Modestobacter italicus: one gene and its partner. Each later gene encodes a partner of the first gene's protein in a complex. Links are inferred from orthologs where the notes say so. Each region holds a gene or a part of one and is shown on either strand. Other genes may lie near its edges.

What was found.
Region 2: the proteins of dnaN (region 1) and MODMU_RS02665 are in contact, whole or in part, in a cryo-EM structure (PDB 8GIZ), measured with the Escherichia coli proteins. The link is inferred for Modestobacter italicus from one-to-one orthologs.

Annotation. Positions count from the first base shown.
Region 1 is NC_017955.1:1,695-4,974, reverse strand. Bases 228-3,199 are described here. They hold dnaN (DNA polymerase III subunit beta), read right to left. Parts: upstream 2,310-3,199; coding sequence 1,146-2,309; downstream 228-1,145. Other genes in these bases: dnaA (chromosomal replication initiator protein DnaA), read right to left, coding at 2,916-3,199; gnd (phosphogluconate dehydrogenase (NAD(+)-dependent, decarboxylating)), read right to left, coding at 228-1,022. Outside these bases: DNA replication/repair protein RecF, read right to left, coding at 1-21; more of gnd, read right to left, coding at 54-227; more of dnaA, read right to left, coding at 3,200-3,280. UniProt on the Escherichia coli protein: Confers DNA tethering and processivity to DNA polymerases and other proteins. Acts as a clamp, forming a ring around DNA (a reaction catalyzed by the clamp-loading complex) which diffuses in an ATP-independent manner freely and bidirectionally along dsDNA.
Region 2 is NC_017955.1:554,111-557,447, forward strand. What follows is about bases 131-3,159. They hold MODMU_RS02665 (DNA polymerase III subunit gamma and tau), read left to right. Parts: upstream 131-524; coding sequence 525-2,795; downstream 2,796-3,159. Other genes in these bases: MODMU_RS02660 (YceI family protein), read left to right, coding at 131-478; MODMU_RS02670 (DHA2 family efflux MFS transporter permease subunit), read right to left, coding at 2,873-3,159. Also shown: more of MODMU_RS02660, read left to right, coding at 1-130; more of MODMU_RS02670, read right to left, coding at 3,160-3,337. UniProt on the Escherichia coli protein: Part of the beta sliding clamp loading complex, which hydrolyzes ATP to load the beta clamp onto primed DNA to form the DNA replication pre-initiation complex.

The DNA of each region.
Region 1 (3,280 bases):
CTGCAGGTGGCGGAGGTACACCGTTCAACGACCCCGTTCTGAGCGGTCCTTCCTCAGGCCGGCTTCTCGGACACCGGGGGGTTGTTGCCCCGGCTGTCGACGCTCTGCACGGAGTGCCCGCCGAACTGGTTCCGCAGCGCGGCGACGGCCTTCATGGTCGGGGAGTCGTCCTGCCGGGAGGCGAACCGGGCGAACAGCGACGCGGAGATCGCCGGCATCGGGACGGCGTGCTCGATCGCCTGCTCGACGGTCCACCGGCCCTCGCCGGAGTCCTCGGCGTAGCCGGTGATCTTGTCCAGGCCCGGATCCTCCTGCAGCGCCTTGACCAGCAGGTCCAGCAGCCAGGAGCGGATGACGGTGCCCTGGGTCCAGGAGGCGATGACGCCGGGGACGTCCTCCACCAGGTCGACGGCGGCCAGCAGCTCGTAGCCCTCGCCGTAGGCCTGCATCATCGCGTACTCGATGCCGTTGTGGACCATCTTGGCGAAGTGCCCGGCACCGACCGGACCGGCGTGCACGAAGCCGACGCCGGGCATCTCGTTGCCCTGCTCGTCGTGCGGCGCCGGCGGCTTGAGCGCGTCGAACACCGGCTGGACCTTGGCGACGTCCTCGGCGGTGCCGCCGACCATCAGCGCGTAGCCGTTCTGCAGGCCCCAGACGCCGCCGGAGACGCCGGCGTCGACGTAGCCGATGCCCTTCTCGGCCAGCTCGTCGGCGTGGACCTTGTCATCGGTGAACTTGGAGTTGCCGCCGTCGACGACCACGTCGCCGGGGCTCAGCAGCTCACCGAGCTCGCGCACGGTCGAGCGGGTCGGGTCACCGGACGGGACCATCACCCAGACCACCCGCGGCGCCTCGAGGGCGTCGACCAGGCCCTGCAGGCTGTCGACGTCCCGCGCGCCCGGTGACCGGTCGTACCCGATCACCTCGTGACCGGCGCGGCGCACGCGCTCGGCCATGTTGCCGCCCATCTTGCCCAGCCCGACCAGCCCCAGCTGCACGTCCTGCTCCTCAGACTCGATGTCTCGCTCGTGTGCCGCGGTCGTCCGCGGCGGGTCTCGTGGGCGCGCGCAGCGCTGCGGGGCCCGGAGACCTCATCGTCCACGCCCCGCTGCCGCGCCGCACACCCGGCCCGGCCTGGTCGTTCAGCCGGGCAGCCGCACCGGCATGATCAGGTAGCGGTAGCTGCCGCCCCGCTCGGCCGGCTTCCCGCCGCCTCCGGCCTCGTCGGAGGTGGGCTCGGCCACCCCGGACAGGACGGCGGGCTTCAGCGCGGTGGTGAAGTCCATCCGGGCCCGGTCGGTGTGCACCGCGGCCAGCCCGTCGAGCAGGAACGTCGGGTTGAAGCCGATGGTCAACGGGTCGCCGTCGAACTCGACGTCGCAGCGCTCCTCGGCCTGGCCCTCGTCGTCGGTGCCGCCGGCGCGCAGGGTCACCTGGCCGGGGGTGAACTCGCAGCGCAGCGGCGTGCCGCGCTCGGCGACCAGCGCGACCCGCTTGGCGGCGTCGGTGAACAGCCCGACCGGCAGCGTCGCGAACGACGCGGACTCGCTGGGCATGATCGCCCGGTACTTCACGAACTCGGCGTCCAGCAGCCGGGTGGTGGTCTGCCGGTCCTTGCCCGACAGGCCCAGGATGCCCTCGCCGGAGCCGCCGGAGGACAGCGACAGGGTGACCTCCGGGCCGCTGGTCAGCGTCTTGGCCGCGTCGGCGAGCGTGCGGGCCGGCACCAGGACGGCGGCGGAGAGCCCGGAGGACTCCGGCCGCCACGCGAACTCGCGCACCGCCAGCCGGTAGCGGTCGGTGGCGGCGAGGGTGACCAGGTCGTCCTCGATCTCCAGCCGGACGCCGGTGAGCATCGGCAGGGTGTCGTCGCGGCCGGCCGCCACCGCCACCTGGCTGACCGCCTCGGCGAAGGCGTCGCTGTCGACCGTCCCCGCGGTGGAGGGCAGCGAGGGCAGCGACGGGTAGTCCTCGACCGGCAGGGTCGGCAGGCTGAACTTCGCGTTGCCGCAGGAGATGGCGAGCCGGGCGCCCTCGGCGACGACGTCGACCGGGTGCGGCGGCAGCGCGCGGGTGATCTCGGCGAGCAGCCGGCCGGGGACCAGCGTCCGGCCGCCCTCGCTGGCCTGCACGTCGACCTCGGACCGGGCCGAGACCTCGTAGTCGAAGCCGGAGACCGACAGCTGGCTGCCCTCGACCTCCAGCAGGATCCCGGCGAGCACCGGCACCGAAGGGCGCGGCGGCAGGCTGCGCGCCGTCCACGCGACGGCCTCGGCGAGCACCTCACGTGCCACCCGGAACTTCATCTCAGACCCACCCCTTGCCGACGTGCGCTGCTCGTCCGCCCCGGCTCCTCCGGTGCGGCTGCGGCGCCCATCCTCTCCCGAGGGACCCCCTGCGTGGCCAGCCCCTCTTCTGAGAGCACTGCTCTGCCGCCGCGTCCCCACCCAGAATGTGGTTCAAGGACACCCTGGGAGAAGTACTTCATCTTCCTCATCACGGCTGTGGACCCTGGGGATCGGACCCCTTTGCGCTGGTCAACCCGTGAACAGCCCTGTTGGCCCGCTGTGGGCAGGTGACCGTCTCCCTGTGTCGACACGTGGACAACTCGACAGCTGTGCACCGTCGCCGGCCCGTCTCCACCCCTGGTCCCCTGGTCACGCCCAGGTCCGTCCCCACCCCGTGTGCACCGGGGCGCGTGTCCACCGCCGCCGGTGTCGACATGTGGACACATCGGGGACGACGACGGGGTCGCCGGCAGCACTCCCCGGCCCGTCACCGGAGGGAGCGGTCGGCGGCGGGCCCGGGACCTGCGCACGGTCGACGGCCGCGGTGATCCCCAACCTGTGCACAGATCTGGGGACAAGGCGACATGTCACGCGGACGGGTGACCACCGCGCGGTGGACAACCGCTACTGGCGGGCGCGGCTCTTGATCCGTGCGGTGAGCTCGGTGACCTGCGTGTAGGTGGCCCGCCGCTCGCTCATCAGCCCGGTGATCTTCTTGACCGCGTGCATGACCGTGGTGTGGTCCTTGCCGCCGAAGGAGGCACCGATCCGCGGCAGCGAGAGCTCGGTCAGCTCCCGGCACAGGTACATCGCGATCTGCCGGGCGTTGACCAGCGTGCGGCTGCGGTTGGAGCCCTGCAGCTCCTCCATCGTCACGGAGAAGTACTCCGCGGTGGCCGCCATGATGATCGCCGCGGTGATCTGCGGGCCCTGCTCGTCGCTGATCAGGTCCTTGAGCACCAGCTCGGCCAGCGCGAGGTCGACCGGTT
Region 2 (3,337 bases), 550 kb from region 1 along the record:
GTCGGCCGGCTACCGCGTGCACGAGGTGCTCAACGGCGCCGACGCGACCGTCGCGGGCACCACCGACCAGGTCACCGGCAGCGTGGTCATCACCGGCGGCGACCTGGCCGACGCCGACCTGAGCGTCGACGTCGCCTCGATCGCCACCGACAGCGGGCAGCGGGACTCCTACTTCCGCGGCAACGTCATGGACGTCGACGCGAACCCGACCGCGACGTTCTCGGTCACCCAGCCGGCCGACCTGCCCGAGCTGACCGGCACCCCGGTGACCGTGCCGGTGACCGGGGAGCTGACCCTCAAGGGGGTCACCCAGCAGGTGCAGACGGAGATCTCCGTCGTCCGCACCGGTGCCGGGGTCGACGTCTCCGGGTCTGTCCCGGTGACCTTCGGCGACTACGGGATCGACGCGCCGAACCTGGGCTTCGTCCGGGTGGACGACCAGGGTGCCGTGGAGTTCTTCCTGCACCTGACCCTCTGAGTCCGGCCTCGTCCGGATCGTCGGTGCGGGCACGTAGCCTCAGGGCGTGGCTCTGGCGCTCTACCGGAAGTACCGCCCGGCGACCTTCGCCGAGGTGGTCGGTCAGGAGCACGTCACCGCGCCCCTGATGAACGCCGTCGACAGCGGGCGGATCAACCACGCCTACCTGTTCAGCGGCCCGCGCGGCTGCGGCAAGACGTCCTCGGCGCGGATCCTGGCGCGCTCGCTCAACTGCGAGCAGGGCCCGACGTCGACGCCGTGCGGGGTCTGCGGCTCGTGCATCTCGCTGGCCCCCGACGGCCCGGGCTCCATCGACGTCATGGAGATCGACGCGGCCAGCCACGGTGGTGTCGACGACGCCCGCGACCTGCGCGAGAAGGCGTTCTTCGCGCCGGTGCACAGCCGCTACAAGGTCTACATCGTCGACGAGGCGCACATGGTCACCACGCAGGGCTTCAACGCCCTGCTGAAGGTGGTCGAAGAGCCGCCGGAGTTCCTGGTCTTCGTCTTCGCCACGACCGAGCCGGAGAAGGTCCTCCCGACCATCCGCTCGCGCACCCACCACTACCCGTTCCGGCTGGTGCCGCCGAGCACGCTGCGCGGGCTGCTGGAGAAGACCTGCGCCGCCGAGGGCGTGCAGGTCGAGCCGACGGTCTTCCCGCTGGTGGTGCGGGCCGGCGGTGGGTCGGTGCGCGACTCGCTGTCCATCCTCGACCAGCTGCTGGCCGGCGCGGGGCCCGAGGGCGTCACCTACCGCACCGCGGTCGGGCTGCTCGGCGTCACCGACGAGGCGCTGCTGGACGAGGCCGTCGACGCGCTGGCGGCCGCCGACGCGCCCGGGGTCTTCCAGGCCGTCGACCGGGTGGTGGAGGCCGGGCACGACCCGCGCCGGTTCGCCACCGACCTGCTCGACCGGCTGCGCGACCTGATCGTGCTCAACGCCGTCCCCGAGGCCGGCGGCAACGGGCTGCTGGACTGCCCGCCCGACCGGCTGGACCTGATGTCCCGGCAGGCGCAGGCGCTGGGCGCGGCGACGCTGTCCCGGCTGGCCGACACCGTGCACGAGGGCCTGACCGAGATGCGCGGCACCACCGCGCCGCGGCTCCTGCTGGAGCTGGTCTGCGCCCGGATGCTGCTCCCCGGCGTCGACGACTCGGCTGCCGCGACGCTGCAGCGGCTGGAGCGCCTGGAGCGGCGGATGTCGATCGCCGGCGAGCACGCCGGCCGTCCCGAGCCCGCGGTCGCCGCCGCCCCGGCCGCACCGGTGCGCCCCGCACCTGCCCCCGCCCCGGTGGAGCGTGCGCCGGCGCCGCAGCGCGAGCCGGCGCCCGCTGCTGCGGTCGCGGCAGCCTCGGCCGCAGCTGCTCCGGCCGCCGCCCGCCCGGCCTACGTGCGGCCGTCCCAGGCCCGTGCGGCGGCGACGGCCGGTCCGGTCGCCGCCCCCACACCGGCGGCCGCGGCCCCGGAGGGCGACGACGGCTGGCCGGTCACCGCCCGTCCGGGCGCGATGGCCTCCGCTCCCGCGCCGGCCCCCGCGTCGTCCGGTTCGGCCGGTGACGGGCCGCCGACAGTGCGGCCGCGGCCGCCGGTGGCGGCGGGGGAGCCCGACGTGCCGCTGCCGCCCGAGCCGACCGACGACGAGGACTGGCCGCAGCCGACCCGCGCCGCCGCACCCACGCAGGCCCCGGCTCCGGCACGGGCGCCGCAGCCCGAGCCGGCGGCTCCGGCTGCCCCGCCCGCCTCGACGCCTGCTCCGGCGCCGCGCGCTGCGGCGGAGTCGGCTCCCGCACCGCGCGGGGGTGAGCCGACGCCGCTGGTCTCGGCGAACCCCGAGGAGCCGGGCGGGGGAGACGGCGAGCTGACCACCGTCGACGTCCGGCGGATCTGGCCGGAGCTGCTCGCGGTGGTGAAGCGGCACAAGCGCACCACGGAGGCGCTGCTCAAGAGCGCGCAGGTGCACGACCTGACCAACGGCACGCTCACCCTGGTGGCCACCTCACCGGCGCTGGCCAAGATGCTCGGCGACGACCTGAACAAGGACATCGTCCGGCAGGCGCTGCAGGAGCTGCTCGGCGTCCGGTGGAAGGTGCAGGCCGTCGTCGACGCCCCGGGGCAGCCGGCGGCCGGTCCGGCCCCGACCCCGGAGGCGGCGCGGGCTGCGGTGCAGGCCGCGGAGAGCGCCGAGGCCGACGAGCTGATGGCCGAGCGGGCCGCCGAGGTCACCCCCGACGGTGCGGACGCCCCGCCCCCGCTCGACCCGGAGGCGGCAGCGCTCCAGCTGCTGCGCACGCAGCTGGGCGCCCGCCCCATCGAGTAAGGACCCCCTCGCCCCCCACAACACGCTCCGCGTGCCGCGGGCCCCTGCGAGGGGGCCGGGGGCGAGGGGGTCCTTCCTCAGTGCGCGATGACCGGGGCGGCGTCCGGGTCCTGCTCGACCGCGCCGTGCGGCAGCAGCACCGCGGAGATGACCGCGCCGGCGGCGAAGATGGCCGCCGACCAGGCGAACACCGTGGTGTAGCTGCTCACCGAGGCCTCCAGCAGCGCGGCCGGGTCGCCCGGGTCCACCCCGGCCAGGGCGTCGGTGGCGGCCGCGGCGGCCAGCGCGCTGAGCACCGCGGTGGCGATCGAGCCACCGATCTGCTGGAAGGTGTTCACCGCCGCCGAGGCCACCCCGGCGTCGGTGCGGTCCACCCCGAGGGTGGCGGCGGCGAACGCCGGGGCGATCGCCAGGCCGAGGCCGAGGCCGACGACCACCAGGCCCGGGAAGACGTGGGTCCAGTAGCCGCTGTCCACGCCCAGGGTGACGAAGAGCAGCAGCCCGCCGGCGCCGAGCAGGAAGCCCGCGACGACCGGGATCTT